DNA from 2 places in the Brevibacillus sp. SAFN-007a genome. Region 2 is predicted to be linked to the other one. Evidence: riboswitches for the same ligand, from Rfam matches in the RefSeq annotation. Region 2 holds a riboswitch; the other holds the start of a gene.
The links. A riboswitch is a leader RNA that binds a small molecule or an ion and turns the genes downstream of it on or off. The one in region 2 is predicted to bind S-adenosylmethionine.

Region 1 (8,022 bases), on a different contig from region 2:
CAGTCTGCCGATTGCGGCGAACCAGGGAAAAAGCTGTCTGGTCAAGTCCGTCAGCTTCGGCGAACCAGCGAAAAAGAGAAGGGGGAAAGCGATTCATGCGATTTGGCGTAATCGGCACCAACTGGATTACAGAGGAATTCATCCAGGCAGGTCTTACGGTAGAAGGCTTTTCCCTGCAAGCGGTTTGTTCGCGAACGATTGAGCGCGCCAAGGAATTCGCCGACAAGTTCGCGGCTCCTTTTTGCTATACCGATCCGATACAGATGGCAGCGAGCGGACAGATCGACGCTGTCTATATTGCCAGCCCCAATTGCTTTCATGCCGAGCAGGCTATCCAGTGCATGAGCTTGGGGCTGCACGTGCTGTGTGAAAAGCCGCTCGCCTCGAACGCGGATGAGGTAGCGGCGATGCTCGCGGCGGCAAAAAAGCATGATGTGCTGCTCATGGAAGCAGTCAAATCTACGCTTTTGCCCAACTTTGTGACGATTCAGCACCATTTGCCCAAGCTGGGCAAGATTCGCCGCTTGGTCGCCAGCCTTTGTCAGTATTCCTCCCGTTACGATGCCTACCGTGCGGGTGAGGTTCAGCGGGCTTTTGACCCAGCTTATTCCAACGGGGCCTTGATGGATATCGGGATCTACTGCCTGTATCCTGCGATCGTGCTGTTTGGCAAGCCCAAGCAGGTCAAGGCGGAAGGCGTCGTGTTGGCGTCAGGGGTAGACGGGGCGGGCAGCATGCTGTTGAAGTACGAAGAGATGGATGCCATCCTCGGCTTTTCCAAGATTACGACTTCTTATCAGCCGGCAGAGATTCAGGGGGAGGATGCCACGATGGTGATTGATAAAATCAACCACCTGACACGCATCGAGATTCGCTACCGGGACGGCAGGAGCGAGGATGTGACCAGGCCCCAGACGTTGCCACCCATGCATTACGAAATCAGGGAGTTCATCCGGCTGGCTGCGGTGGGCGCCAGAGAGTCGACAACGAATTCTCATGCAGCCTCCAGATGGACGATGGAAGTCATGGACGAGGCGAGAAGACAAATCGGCGTCGTCTTTCCGGCCGATCTGCGAGGAAGAAGCAGGCCGACGGAGACAGGAAAAAACGAGCGAAACGGGGAGGCGAAGGGCAATGAAAATGTATGATGTGACCGCGCCTATTTTTGAAGGGATGACGGTGTACAAAAACAAGCCGGAGAAGCAGCCGAGGATTTTGTCCGCAACCAACGGCTATGTAACCGAATCGAGAATCGATATGGATGTGCATGCTGGCACGCACGTGGACGCACCGCTGCACATGGTGCAGGGTGGCGAGACGCTGGAAAGCATTCCGCTGGAAAAGCTGGTAGGAAACTGCCGCGTGCTCGACCTGACGCATGTGCAGGACAAGATCGGGCGGGCGGAGCTGGAAGGCTGCGACATTGCCCCCGGAGAGTTTGTCCTGTTTCAAACGAAAAATTCGTGGGAGGATGCCTTTTCGTTCGAGTTCGTCTATTTGGCCCGAGACGGCGCGGAGTATTTGGCGGAAAAGGGCGTGCGCGGCGTCGGCACAGATGCACTGGGGATTGAGCGCAGCCAGGAAGGACACCCGACCCATAAGACATTGTTTGGCGCAGGCGTCATTGTGATCGAGGGATTGCGGCTTCGCGAAGTGCCTGCCGGAAACTACTTTATGGTCGCGGCCCCGTTGAAGCTGATTGGTACAGATGCGGCTCCGGCAAGGGTGCTGCTGTTTGAAGGCTGGCAGGGAACATAGGCGGACGATTTGCAGACGCCTTTTTACGGCGGGCACAGAAAGAATTTTGTTGACGAATCCGATGGAATTTCTTAGAATAGGCTCAACAACAAACACAGTTCTTATCCAGAGAGGTGGAGGGTCTGGCCCGATGAAGCCCGGCAACCGTTGCATGTGCGACAAGGTGCCAATTCCTGCGGGGCGTTTTCGCCTCGAAAGATAAGAAGCGGGTCCATCGTAGCAGTCAAGGCGAACCTTCTTCTTAGCGAAGAAGGTTTTTTTGATGTTCGACTATGCGGCAGGTCTGCAAATGCCCAAGCGGAAACGTAAACGGAGGAGGAAGCGTCCAGTCCGGGCGGCAATCATTTCGGAGCGTTCCTGTACAGGGATGGACAAAAAGCGGGGAAGCAGCCTGCTGGACGTTTTGCTTGGCAACAGGCAATGGCTACGCCGCTTCCTTAGAGAAGAAAGAGCAAAAATTCAACATGTTCTTTATCCAGAGAGGTGGAGGGACTGGCCCGATGAAGCCCGGCAACCGTTGCATGCTGCAACAAGGTGCCAATTCCTGCAGGGCGGAAGCGTCCTGGGAGATAAGGAGAGGGATTCGTCGATGCAAGCCTTCTTCTTAGCGGGAAGGTTTTTTCTTTTTACGAAAATGGGCGATGAGGTGGTAGACATGAGCGCAGGCGTAGTCAAGGTAGGGTTGCTAGGTTTGGGAACAGTAGGGGGCGGCGTCATCAAAACGATTCGGTCGCAGCAGGAAAAGCTGGCCGCTCGATTGGGCAAACGAATCGAGATTGTCAAAGCGTTGGTCCGCGATTCGGAAAAAGAACGGGCCGTTCAGGTAGATCCCGCGCTGTTGACTACAGATTTTGAGGAGGTGCTGAAAAGTGACGTGGACATTGTTGTCGAGGTCATGGGGGGCGTCGAGCCGACGTACGACTACGTGCGCGCCCTGATCGAAAAAGGCTGCCATGTGGTGACCGCGAACAAGGAGTTGCTTGCCAAACGCGGCACAGAGCTGGTCGATTTGGCCAACCGGCATCAGGTTCATTTGGCCTACGAGGCGAGTGTGGCGGGCGGCATTCCGATTTTGAGCGTGCTGCGGCAGTTTCTGCGCACGAACGATATACACGGAGTGCGCGGCATTCTCAACGGCACGACGAACTTCATCCTGACGAAAATGGAAGCGGAGCAGCTGCCCTATCAGGAAGTGCTGAAGCAGGCCCAGGAGCTGGGGTATGCGGAAGCCGACCCGCGTTCTGACGTGGAAGGATACGACGCGATGTACAAACTGTACATTCTTGCGCAGCTTGTGTACGGCGAATCGCTGCCGCTTACCCATGTCGTGCGCAAAGGAATCTCGGATTTGTCTCCCGGCCACATCCGCATCGCAAGCGAGCTGGGCTACCGGATCAAGCTGATTGCCCAGGCGCAGAAAACGGAGCAGGGAATCCGGCTTTCCGTTCAGCCGACCATGCTGCCTGTCGCCCATCCGCTGGCGCAAATCCAGGATGCCTTCAACGCTGTACAGCTTTCCGGAAACATCGTTGGCGATCTGCTGTTTACGGGCAGAGGCGCAGGGGAACTGCCAACCGCAAGCGCCGTTGTGGAAGACTTGGCGTATTTGTTGACGCAGCCATTTACTCCGCATCCGGCCTGGAAGGAACAAACGGCGGTAGCGCAGCCGAATCAGGCGCAGGACGAACGCGTGCTGTGTTATCTCGAAGGCTCGTGTCCCGCCGCGACCCCTGATCGCGTCCTGCATTTCTTGCGCGAGTCGGGCGTGAATGTGACGAAGCTGAAAGTGCAATTCGACCTGGGCGGTGTGCTGCGGGCAGGACTGATCGTAACGGGGATTTGCGAAGAGCACGAGGAAATGCTGACACGCGATTTCGGTCTGGCTGTGCGCTGCTTCCCGCTGCTTGAATCAGCGTAAAAGGAAAACCGGCAATCGGTCGCGCCCGCTTTTCATGAGCGGGCCTGCACGCGACCGTCTGGGTCAATCTGGACATTTTCCGAGAGCGATTCGATTCGCTTGCGCAAGGCGGCTCCCTCTGTGACGTCCATTGGTACGGCTTGTCCCAGTTCGGCGTGGAAGGGAAGCATCGTCAGGTCGCAGACGGCGTCTTTCGTACAGCTTGCTTGCAGCACCATCGTTTCCCATGTTTTCGGCTCGGTCGAGCGCGTGAAAATGAAGTTGCCCAGACTGTAGGCGATCCATTTGCCACGATACTGCTCAAAGCCTTGCAGCACGTGCGGATGACCGCCGACGATCAGGTCCGCGCCTGCGTCGATGTACGCTTTGGCGAGTTCTTTTTGGTGCGCGACGGGAAAATCTTCGCGCTCTTTGCCCCAGTGGGCGATCACCACGACGAGATCAGCCTGTGCTTTTGCCTGCTGGATGGCTGTTACCGCCAGAGCGGGATCGTAGGTTCCCGCCAGTCCCGGCGCGTTTTTTTGCGCAAACCAGCCCACTTCCGGTATGACCCGGCTGAAGCCGAGCAGGGCGAGCTTGATACCGTTTTTCTCCACAAACACTGGCGCGTAGGCGCGAGCGGCATCGACCCCGCCCCCGACATAGGCGATCCGGTGTTCCTCCAGCGCGGCGAACGTATCGAGCAAGCCGTCTACGCCCTGGTCCATCGAGTGGTTGTTCGCCAGATTGACCGCGTCGATTCCGGCGGCCTGCATGGCAGGCGCAGCCAAAGGGGAGGACTTGTAGACGTACGCTTTGTTGTCGGCGGGAGTTCCTCTGGTCGTAAGCGGCGTCTCCAGGTTGGCGATGGTGTAGTCATCCTGCAAAAACAGCTCGCGCACATGCGTGAACGGGTAGGCGTAGCCTTTTTCTCCTACTACTTTTTCCACATTTCCGGACATCATCACGTCCCCGACAAAGCTGAGCCGGACAGTCGGCTCTGGAGTAGCGACCGGCGCTGGTGCCGGATTGTCTGCGGGAGCCTCATGTTTGCCGAGCGCCGTGAAGCCGAGATAAGCGCCTGCCCCGAGGACGGCGAGCAAGCTGAAAAGCAGCGTGTTTTTCCCTGCCCGAAGCCACTTCGGTTTTGTCTGCCTTCGCCGGGAGCGCCTCCGGCTGAGATTCGTTTCGTTCATGTGTCTCCTTTCTTTGCTAACGAAAAGCTGGTATTTTTTATCCAGGATACAAGGTACTACGAAAAGAGGCGAAAAAAGATGCCATTGTCGTTTGACCATCTGGTTCATTTTGTCCATCGTCCGCCCGCAGAAGCAGCGCGGCTGTTTCGCGAGGCCGGGTTTCACGCTGTACCGGGAGGCAGGCACACCCAGTGGGGGACGTGGAACAGTCTCAGCTATTTTGGCTTGTCGTATGTGGAGTTTTTGGCCGTTGAGGATGCCGTCGTTGCCGAGCAATCCGACAATCCGCTCATCGCGCAGCTGGTCGCGGAGCACGAGCTTGGGGAAGGGCTTGGACAAATCGCCTTGCGCACCAGCGAAATGGATCGGTGGGTGGAGCGATTTCGCGCGCGTGGGCTGAAGCTGACAGGGCCAGTAGACGGCAGCCGCATAAGAGACGACGGCAAAACCTTGCGCTGGCGCATGCTGTTTGCCGAAGACCCGCAGACTGCGCGAAAGCTGCCGTTTTTGATTGAGTGGCAGGAGACAGACGAGGAGCGCCAGGCAGATTTGACGCAGCGCGGGATCATCGCTCCCCATCCGAACGGAGCCGCCGAGCTTCTGGCTGTCGGCTTCGCGGTCGCGGATGTGGACGCGGCTGCCGCGGACTGGACGCGGTGGTTCGGCTTGCCGGGCGGGGAAGTTTTCACGGATGAGCGACTGGGTGCGCGTTGCCTGTCGCTTGCGCTGCCCGGCGGAAGCATCGTCCTGTGTGAACCGACGCAGCCTGGGGTGGCCAAGCAGGCGTTAGCGGCTCGCGGCGAGCGTCCTTTTTTCGCGAAAATCGGCGCGGCGAATGCATGGCCGCTTTCGCTCGACATGTGCGGCGGAATGTATCTCACTTGACGGACAGCAAAAGCAAGAAATCGAAAACAAGGAGGCAAGCCTTTGCCTGTACCTAAGCATTCACTGTCTACCGCAGCGATCATTGTCAATGAGCGCAAGGAAGTGCTGCTGATAAAAGGCCCGAGGCGCGGCTGGGAGATGCCTGGCGGACAGGTGGAGGAAGGCGAGTCCATCCGGGCGGCAGCCATCCGGGAGACGAAGGAAGAGTGCGGCTTGGACATCGAAATTACGAAGTTTTGCGGCGTGTTTCAAAACGTGAGCAAGTCGATCTGCAATGTGCTGTTTTTAGCGAGGCCGATTGGCGGGAAGCTGATCGCGACGCCCGAGTGTCTGGAAGCCGGGTTTTTCCCGATTGAAGAGGCGCTAACAAAGGTTACGTGGAGCAACTTCCGGCAGCGAATCGAGTTGTGCTTGCAGGAAGAAAAGCACCCGTTTTACGTGGAGTTTTGAAGGAACACGCAGCTTGGGAAAGCGGCGTGGGCGTGCAGAGACGAAAATCCACGATTTGGCGCAGGAACGAGTGAAAGAAGCTGTCCGAAGGAGGACAGCTTTTTTGTGTGCGCAATATACGTGCAACATAACAACGTAGTCAGAGTTAGTGGAGGACGCTTTGACGTACATTCGCAAGAGCGGAGAGCAGCTTGGCATCGCGCGCGAGCGACTCGGGGTCTGGGTGTGCTCCGCCGGTGGCCCTGTCGGACTTCCGACTGCGCTGCGGAATAAGGCGGGTGACATTCGCTGTGTCGCCGCCTTGTACGCGATTATGGATTTGGGTAGCGCGCGAGCTGTGCTTCCTGATCTGGATGAGCAAACTTTGCGGGCTGCATCCGCACGGGTTGCGCTGGAGGAAGCGCCTGCAAACCTTCCGCCGCTTTTGGTAGCGAAAGCAGGGGCAGATCGGGCCGACTTGAACGCGACGATTGATGAATTCGTTTTGACCGCCTCCAAGCAAAATGTTTCTCTCGACTATTACCTTTATCCCGCCGGTCGCCACGCTTTCGATCTCTGGGATGACGATTTGCGGAGCAAGCAGATCATTACCCACACGGTAGCTTTTTTCCAACATCATTTGCTGGAAGCAAACAACGGTAACGAAAAACAACGGTTCGCTCACACCCGTGCGTAACGTTCCCCATCGATCATGACCAGCGTGTAGCGCGCTAACGGTGTCATCTCTTTCATCACGCACGGCGTCCAACCCATTTTCCGGAACAAAAAAGCAACCGGCCCCTCACCCAAAAGAGGAAGCCCGTTGCTTTTTCGTTTTCCCCACGCCTCATTGCGCGCCAAACGTCTTTTTCGTCAATTGCTTGTACATGTACAGCATCGCGATTCGCCAGGGGACGAGCATGCCAAAAGCGAGCAGGAAAAACAGTCCGCCCGTCTGAATCGGGGTAAAGCTGTCGTTGATGACCAGCTTGATAATCACCCGGATGAGCAACAGACCAGCCAGGATGAAGAAAAACGCCCGGGAGCGCTTGAGGTAGACGTCTTGGCCGATCACTTCAAAACGCGAAGTCATAATCAATGGAATCGAGAAAATCAGTCCCGTGACAAAGGCGGCCACATCGTACATCGGCGGGAGCGCCGCCTCCGGAAACAAAAACATGGCAAAGCCCGTCGCCATGAAGAAAGGCGGCAGAATGATGCTCTTCGCGGACACAGGCTTTTTTTGCCTGCGCATACGCACAAAGATGACCGCAGTCGCCATCAGGAGCGGAACCAGGATGCCGAATGCAGGGGAAGATAATAGCTGCATGGAAAAAACGCCTCCAGAGACTTGCCACATAGTTTCAACGTTGTTGTTTCTAGTGTACACCAAATGGCGGCATATGGAAAAGCCGTAGACAGGCGAACGGCGTTTTTGCTAGGCGGCTGCCTCGTCGCTTTGACGGACATCCAGCCTGTGCTTTTTGCTGTAGAGAAACGTCAACAGGCCGGACAAGAGCGTCAGCAAGCCGATAAACAGCAAGTAGCCGTTGATCCCGAGCAAATCCAGGCCGATTCCGGTGATCCCGAGCGCGAGCAGGAAACAGGCGCGATCCAGCATGCTTTTGAAAGAGAAAAACCGTCCGTGCTGGTGGGCGGGCAGCCGCTTCTGAAAGATCGTCGCGATCACCGGGAAAAAGAAGGCGACGACAAAGCCGAACAGGGAAAAAGAGGACAGCACCATCACTTTGTGATCGGCAAACGACATCCCGAATTGCGAGAGGGCAAAGAAAAACAGCATGAGTGTCGAGGCTGCGACCAGGTTTTTGCCGCCGATCCACCGCTTGGCAAGCAGAC
Region 2 (8,022 bases):
CTACGCGAACCCGGCGAATTTGTTTTGGCGCGGCCTGTTCGAAGGCGGGCTTACTCCCCGGCAGTTGCGCCCGGAGGAAACCGCCCTGCTTTTGGAATACGACTACGGCATCACCGATCTCGTCTCGCGCCCTACCCGCTCGTCGCAAGACCTCACCCGCGACGACTTCGCGACAGGGGCCGAGCAGTTCGTGCAGATGATCCAGACCTATCGCCCGCGCGTCATCTGCTTTAACGGGATCACCGCCTTTCGCCATGCCACGGGCCAAAAGAAAGCGGCTGTCTCGCTCGGCTTGCAGCCGGAAAAAGCTTTCGGCACCACGGACTGGGCGGGCAGTTATTTGTTCGTGATCCCGTCCACCAGTGGCGCCAATGCGTCCTACACGCGCGCGGAGAAAATCGCCAGATTCGCCGAGCTTAGCGCCTTTTTGCGGGAAAAGAACTGGCATCCGCTGCCTGTGCCGCGCGACTGAGCCGGTTTGTGTCAACTCCGCGCTCCCTCGGGCGTACGATAATCGTACGTTCTTACACGCAAGGGAGGCGCAAACCGGATGAACGACCTCATCCGCAAGATCGAGCAAAAATACGCCCTGACCGTATCGCACCACGAAAAGCTTCGCGAAACGCCCAAATCGCTCGTTGTTTTTTTCGATACCTCTATAGGCAAATTCATCGGCAAAATCTCATATTTGCCGAAAGAGCGCCAGCATTTCATCCTGAATGCCGAAGCGTATTTGCGCAAAAAGGGCATCCTCATCCCCGGTATTCAGCGGACGAAAAGCAGCAAGCGTTCGATCGTCTGGAAAGGCAATCTGTTCGTCCTCCATCAGTGGCTGTCCTGGCCGAAAATCGCCTACAACTCGCCCGCCAGACTGGAGCAGGTCGGCGCTGTGCTGGGGCGGTTTCACAAAAGCTCGCTCGGCTTTACCTCCAAGCACGGCGAGCTGTACAACGGCGCCCCCACATGGTCGGAGGAATACAAAACAGACCTGGCCGCCCTGGAAAAGTGGGAACAACGGCACAAAGACAAACAGAAGCCGCGCTTCTCCACAATCGTCGAGTACCTCCCCTATTTTCGCCAGGCCGGAGAGACGGCACGGGAGCAGTTGAAGTCGTCCGCCTATTTCGCCAAGTGGAAAAAAACGCCACTTGACAGGCACTTTCTCTGCCACGGCGATTTCAACAACGGCAATTTGCTCGCACGCAACAAACGGATCGCGATTATCGACTGGGAAGATGTCCGCTACGACTTTCCTTCCAAAGACATCAGCCGCGTGCTTTCGCTTGCCATGCGCAAGAAGGGGGACTGGAACGAGCAGTTGTTTGTCTCCCTGCTGCGCGGCTATTTGCAAGAAAATCCGCTGTCTACCGAGCAGCTGCACCTGCTGTTTGTCGATCTCGCCTTTCCGCACATGCTGGAACGCTTTTTGCGCATGAAGCAGTACGAGCAGATGGATGCGGCGGCCATTCACCAATTTTGCACACGCGAAGCATTGAAGACCGCGTACATGCTCGACCAACTAAAAGCCCTCGCGTAAACGACCAGGGCTTTGCCTGTGTCTGAAGCGAGGGCCTGTTGGCCAGAGGGTGAAAAAGCGGGTGGCAGCGGGAGCCTTCTAGGGCTGGGCCGTTTTGAGCAGAGCGCTCTGCTGGCGCACGTAGGCAATCAGTTCCGCAGCCATCTCGTAGTAGTTGAAGGGCGTAATCAGGTAGATGCCGTTGAAATAGCGGACGGCCGCATCAATCAGCTCTTTTGCGATGGCGATTCCTTCCTGTCTGGCTGCCGGACCCTGCACCTTTTTCATCCGCTCCAGCGCCTCTTGCGAAAGCTTGATGCCCGGAACTTCGTTGTGCAGAAACTCCGCATTGCGGGAGCTGGTCAACGGCATGATTCCGATAAAGACCGGAACCCCGATGTGCTTGGTCGCCTCGTGTACCAGCCGAATCGATTCGACGTCGTATACTGGCTGGGTCATGATATAATCGGCCCCTGCCTCGACTTTCTTTTCCAGCCGGGCAACGGCTGCCGCCATGTTGCGGACGTTCGGGTTGAAGGCTGCGCCAACGATAAACTGGGCCTTTTGTTTCAATGGACGTCCCGAGAAGGAAACGCCTTCGTTCAACTGCTTCACCATGCGGATCAGGTCGAAGGACGTGACATCGAACACCGAGCTGGCCCCTGGCAGATCGCCGAAGCGCGACGGGTCGCCGGTAATCACGAGAATCTGGTCGATACCGAGAGCGTGCAGTCCCATGAGATGGGACTGCTGCCCGATCAGATTGCGGTCGCGGCAGGCAATGTGCAGCAGCGGATCGATCCCGTGCTTGTTTTTCATCAGCGCCCCGAGAGCCATGTTGCTCATCCGCACCGTCGCAAGCGAGTTGTCTGCCAGCGTAATCGCATCCGCCCCTGCCTTGTGCAGCTCGCAGCAGCCGTCCAAAAACTGCTCGGCGTCGAGATCGCGCGGCGGGTCAAATTCGACGATGATCGTGGTGCCTGTTTTTACCCGTTCCACAATGCTTGGCTTTTCCCGCTCACGGGTGCTGACCACGGAAATGTGCGGGCGCTCTCTCGCAGCAACCGGCGGATTCACGCGGGCTTTCGGCTGTTGCGAGGCGAGCGCGTCTGCCATCGCCTTCACGTGCGCAGGAGTGGTTCCGCAACAGCCGCCAATCAGGCGAACCCCTTGGTCGCGCAAGCGCAAGGCGCTTTCGGCAAAATAGTCGGGAGACGACTTGAAGGCGTACTCCCCATCCGTCATTCCCAGCCGTCCGGCGTTGGGAAACGCCGACAGCAGCGAATCGTCCGGGAAGATCGTACTTTCAAACGAGCGCAAAATTTCAGCCGGTCCCACCCGACAGTTCAGCCCGATGATATCGGCTCCTGCTTTTTTCAGTTGGGGAAACGCATCCGTCAGCGAGTAGCCGTCGCGCGTCCGCCCTACCTCCAGCGTGGCCAGCTGGGCGATGACCGGCACATCGGTCAACGGACGGATGACTTCGACGGCGAGCAAAAGCTCCTCCAGATCAAGGAACGTCTCCAAAATCAGCGCGTCTACCCCGGCGTGCAGGAGGGCAATCGCCTGTTCCTCGTATTGGTCCCGATACTCATCCAGTACCTTTTTCTTGACTCGCCCGGCCAAAATCGAGCCAATGCTGCCTGCTACATACGCATCATCCTGGGCCGCCTCGCGGGCAATGGCCACGGCAAGGCGGTTGATCCGCGCTACCTTGTGCTCCAGGCCGTAGCGGCTGAGCGCGTCCCGGTTCGCCGAAAACGTATTCGTTTCCAAGAGACGCGCCCCTGCCTGATAGTACGACGCATGGACCTCATGCACCACGCGCGGGTTGGATATACACAATTCTTCAAAACTGACACCAACCGGGGCACCCAGCGCATGCAGCTGGGTTGCCATGGCTCCGTCTCCGACCAGCAGGTGATCTTGCAAATACGCGCGTAAGTCTTTCTTGCTCGTCGTCAACTCAATCCCTTCTCTCCTAATTTTCATATCGACGATTGATCGTCTATCCTTCAAACACCGACGGACCCGCGTTAAAGTAACGCGCTTCCGGGTGGGCAAAAACCATCGCGGATACAGAAGCTTCCGGTTCCATCATGAAGCCTTCTGTCAACTGAATGCCGATATCCTCCGGCCGCAGCAGACGGAACAGCTGCGCCTGATCCTCCAGGTTCGGGCAAGCCGGATAGCCGAACGATACGCGAATGCCCTGGTAACGGGCGCCGAAGCGCTCCAGCATGGTCATCTCTGCCGGATCCGGAATTCCCCAGACGTCGCGCATCATGTGGTGAATCCGCTCGGCGAACGCCTCCGCCAGCTCCAGAGCCAGCGCTTGCAGGACGTGCGAGCGCAAGTAGTCGCCGCGCTCCTTCAGTTCGGTCGAACGCTCGCGGATGCCGCCTCCTGCCGTCACAGTCAAAAAGCCGACGTAATCCATTTCCTTGCTCTCTACCGGACGCAAGAAGTCAGACAGACACAGATACGGCTCTTCCGGCTGGCGCGGGAACGAAAACCGCTCCAGCACCTTGCTGTGATCGCTTGGATCGTAGACGAGAATGTCGTTACCGTCTGCTTGCGCAGGAAAAAACTGGTAGATTCCATGCGCGCGAATCGTTCCGTGCTGCTTCGCCTCCTGCAAGAGAGCTTCGACGATGCCGTACAGCTCCAGCACTTTTTCGTCGCCCGCTTCGAGCAGCTTTTCCACATTGCCGCGCACGCCGAGATGCTTGCCGAGCAGCATGCGCAAGTTCAGGTACGGCTGCAAGTGGCTGATCGGGTACTGACGCAGCACATGGCGGTCGCAATCCGGCGGCAGGTGGATCGGAACCGTTCTGCTGATAGCCGAACGCGCCGGGAGCGGCGCTTTTTTCTCCTGCACGACAGGCTGTGCGGCCGCAGCCGCTTCGACCAGATTCTGCTGTTCTGCGATCAGCCGCTCCCGCTCCTGCGGGTTTTGCAGGCGGTTGACGAGGTCGAGGCCGTCCATCGCGTCTTTGGCGTACAGCACAACCCCGCGGTATTCGGGCGCGATTCGGTTGGAGGTGAACTTGCGGGTCAACGCCGCTCCCCCGACCATCATCGGTACGTCAATGCCCGCGGCACGCAAGTCCTGGGCGGTAATGACCATCTGCTGGGCCGATTTTACCAGCAGCCCTGACAGGCCGATCGCATCCGGCTTCTCTTTGCGGCAGGCGTCAATCAGTTGCTCAGGCGGCACCTTGATGCCCAGGTTCACAACGTGGTAGCCGTTGTTGGCCAAAATGATCTCCACCAGATTTTTGCCGATATCGTGCACGTCGCCCTTGACGGTCGCCAGCAAAATTTTGCCTTTGGACGCGGAATCTTTTTTTTCCATGAACGGCTCCAAAAACGAAACGGCGGCTTTCATGACTTCCGCGCTTTGCAGCACTTCCGCAACGATGAGCTGGTTGCCGTTGAACAGCCGGCCGACCTCTTCCATCCCGGCCATTAGCGGACCGTTAATGATTTCCAGCGGCGTGTACGTTTCCAGTGCCAGCTTCAAATCGTCGACCAGTCCGTCCTTTGAGCCTTCCACCACATAGCGGGCCAGTCGCTCTTCCAGCGTCAGCGTGGAAGCTTCCACGCGCACTTCCTTTTTCTTCTGGCGGTAAAACTCCGTAAAGGCCGCCAGTGTTTCGTCGTTGGTTTCAAACAGCAGCGCTTCCGCCAGCTTTCGCTCCTCCTCCGGAATGGAAGCGTAGCGCTCCAGCTTCTCCGTATTGACGATGGCAAAATCAAGTCCGGCGAGTGTCGTATGGTACAGGAAGACCGCGTTCAGCACTTCCCGTCCCGCCGGGGGCAGACCGAAGGAAACGTTGCTGATGCCGAGAATCGTCTTGCACTGTGGCATCGCTTCTTTAATAAGGCGAATCCCCTCCACCGTCTCCCGCGCGGAGCCGATATATTGTTCATCCCCCGTCCCTACGGGAAAGACAAGCGGGTCAAAAATGATATCCTGCGGCGGAATGCCGTACTGGTTGACCAATATGTCGTACGAGCGCTTCGCGACCGCAAGCTTTTTCTCGCGGGTAATCGCCATCCCGGCCTCCTCGATCGTTCCGACGACGACGGCCGCTCCGAACTTGCGAATCAGCGGCGCCACTTCCTCAAATCTCTCCAGTCCGTCCTCCAGATTGATCGAGTTGAGAATCGCTTTTCCCTGGGAATAACGCAAGCCAAGCTCCATCACTTTCGCGTCCGTCGAGTCGATCATGAGCGGAGCCTTGACCTTTTTCACGACGAAGGGCAAAAACTTCTCCATGTCCGCATACTCGTCGCGATCCGGGTCGGCCAGGCAGGTGTCGATGACGTGCGCCCCGCGCTTCACCTGGGCGCGGGCGATGTCGGACGCTTCCTCGTACTGCCCCGCTGCAATCAGGTCGCGGAATTTTTTCGAGCCGATGACGTTTGTGCGCTCTCCGACCAGCAGTGGACGGTTGTCGTCCTCAACGTAGACCACCTCGATCCCGGAAACGGCACTGACGGCCTCGCGGACGGCCTGGCGCGGCTTGCAGTCTTTGAGCGCCTCCGCCATGGCTCTGATATGCTCCGGAGTCGTTCCGCAGCAGCCGCCTGCCACGTTCAGCCACCCCTGCTCGGCAAACGCGCGCATTTTCGCGGCAAGCCCTTGCGGCGTCTCGTGGTAATGCCCGTTCTCGTCCGGCAGCCCCGCGTTCGGATAGCAGCTCACCCCGCATTGCGCCAAGCCGGACAAGGTGCGCAAATGGTCGCGCATGAATTCCGGCCCTGTCGCACAGTTCAGGCCGATTGTCACGGGCTTCAGGTGCGCCAGCGAGACGTAGAACGCTTCGATGTTTTGTCCGGCCAGAGTCGTGCCCATCGGCTCGATCGTTCCGGAGAGCATCACCGGCAGTTCTACCTTCAGCTCTTCAAACGCCTGGCGAATGCCGATCCCGCCTGCCTTGACGTTCAGCGTATCCTGCGACGTCTCCAGCAGCAGGACATCGACGCCGCCGATAATCAGCCCTTTTGCCTGCCGGTAGTAAGCCTCGACCAACTCCTCGAACGTGACGCCGCCTGTCAGCGCGAGCGTTTTCGTCGTCGGTCCCATGGCCCCTGCCACGTAGCGCGGCCATTCCGCTGTGGAGTAGGCATCGACGGCTTCCTTCGCCAGACGGGCGGCGGCGATGTTCACTTCCAGGTCTTTGTCCGCCACGTCGTACTCGGCCAGCACGACCGAGGTTGCCCCGAACGTATTGGTCTCCACGATGTCCGCGCCCGCTTCCAAATATTTTTCATGGATGGAGCGAATCACATCGGGTCTGGTCAAATTCAGCAGCTCGTTGCATCCGTCGTAGGCCTCGCCGCCAAAATCATCGGCGGTCAGGTTCGCCTGCTGCAGCATGGTGCCCATCGCACCGTCCAGAATCAGAATTTTCCGGGAAAGCTGTTCGCGAAAAGTGGGTTTCATTGACGTGCTCCTTTTCTCCCTTGCGTCGGTTTATTCTCAGCCGTTTTTTTGCATCAAAAAATCCTCTTCCTGAGAAAGAAGAGGATTTGTCCGCGGATACACTTGCGCCTGAACCATCCTCTCATCTTTCAAAGCCGTAGCTTTGCTGGAATTGGCACCGGATTTTAACCGGTTGCCGAGGCTTCATCAGGCCAGTCCCTCTGCCTCTCTTGATAAGAGTTGTACCATGTTATTCCATTTTTGACTTTCAGGTTTGAAAGTATCTTAACACCGCGAAAAGTCTTCGTCAATTGAGAATTTGTCTATTCTTCGCGCTCTTCCCGCTCTTTCGCGCCCATTTTTGCTCTTACCGGGCATCCGCCCACGCCAATCTGTGCGTATGTGTATAGACTGTAGCATAACGGAAAGGAGGGGGAACAAACGTGAGTACATCGTACTGCGGAAATGGCATCTTTGGAGACAGCTTCGCACTGGTGCTCGTACTGTTTATCCTGCTGGTCATTATTGGGTGTTCGAACGACGACTGCTAAGTAAATGACAGGAAGAGGCTATCCCCCTCCCAGGCTGCTGCTTGAAGGGATAGCCTCTTTTTTCATGTCGCTTGCCGCCAGGAAGCCTGCCCGCTCACGCCGTCTTTGCCCAAACAGACAAGCTACAGCCATGTGACAGGCAAGCAGGTGGTGGCGTCTGCTCGTTGACTTGCTCATCGGACATGCCTTCATTGTCAGAAAGAAAGGCTTTTGCTATCATGAGGCTTACCCCAACCCATGAAAGGAACGATCAATGATGGACACTCTGTTCGCTCGCGAAAAGGACGAATTCCTGTCCTGTATCGAGACCGTGAAAGTACTGGAAACCTCCGAATTTGAAACCTACTCAATCGTCAAGCATACCGCAACAGGCGACCACTATTTGCGCTACTTTTTGTCCCACATCAACCTGTCGGAAGGGGGCCGCAGAGACGACTACGACCACTTCCTGCCGATTGACTCGGATGACGTCCTGGGACTGTTGTTCGGCGAGCAGCCGTACCGCTTCCCGGACAACTGGC

Region 1: another riboswitch for S-adenosylmethionine. It lies ahead of ACTHO6_RS08195 (homoserine dehydrogenase); the one in region 2 lies ahead of metH (methionine synthase).

Annotation. Positions count from the first base shown of each region.
Region 1 is NZ_JBQCKK010000005.1:48,645-56,666, reverse strand. It holds gene ACTHO6_RS08205 (Gfo/Idh/MocA family protein) at 96-1,148, shown strand; gene ACTHO6_RS08200 (cyclase family protein) at 1,135-1,758, shown strand; SAM riboswitch class I at 1,857-1,963, shown strand; SAM riboswitch class I at 2,227-2,334, shown strand; gene ACTHO6_RS08195 (homoserine dehydrogenase) at 2,414-3,676, shown strand; gene ACTHO6_RS08190 (CapA family protein) at 3,709-4,851, opposite strand; gene ACTHO6_RS08185 (VOC family protein) at 4,930-5,736, shown strand; gene ACTHO6_RS08180 (NUDIX hydrolase) at 5,779-6,186, shown strand; gene ACTHO6_RS08175 (alpha/beta hydrolase) at 6,347-6,862, shown strand; gene ACTHO6_RS08170 (CcdC family protein) at 7,013-7,495, opposite strand; gene ACTHO6_RS08165 (MFS transporter) at 7,604-8,022, opposite strand, start outside.
Region 2 is NZ_JBQCKK010000001.1:375,643-383,664, reverse strand. It holds gene ACTHO6_RS01910 (mismatch-specific DNA-glycosylase) at 1-472, shown strand, start outside; gene ACTHO6_RS01905 (phosphotransferase) at 551-1,537, shown strand; gene ACTHO6_RS01900 (bifunctional homocysteine S-methyltransferase/methylenetetrahydrofolate reductase) at 1,616-3,481, opposite strand; gene metH (methionine synthase) at 3,525-6,971, opposite strand; SAM riboswitch class I at 7,090-7,190, opposite strand; gene ACTHO6_RS01890 (YjcZ family sporulation protein) at 7,394-7,501, shown strand; gene ACTHO6_RS01885 (hypothetical protein) at 7,520-7,678, opposite strand; gene ACTHO6_RS01880 (hypothetical protein) at 7,758-8,022, shown strand, end outside.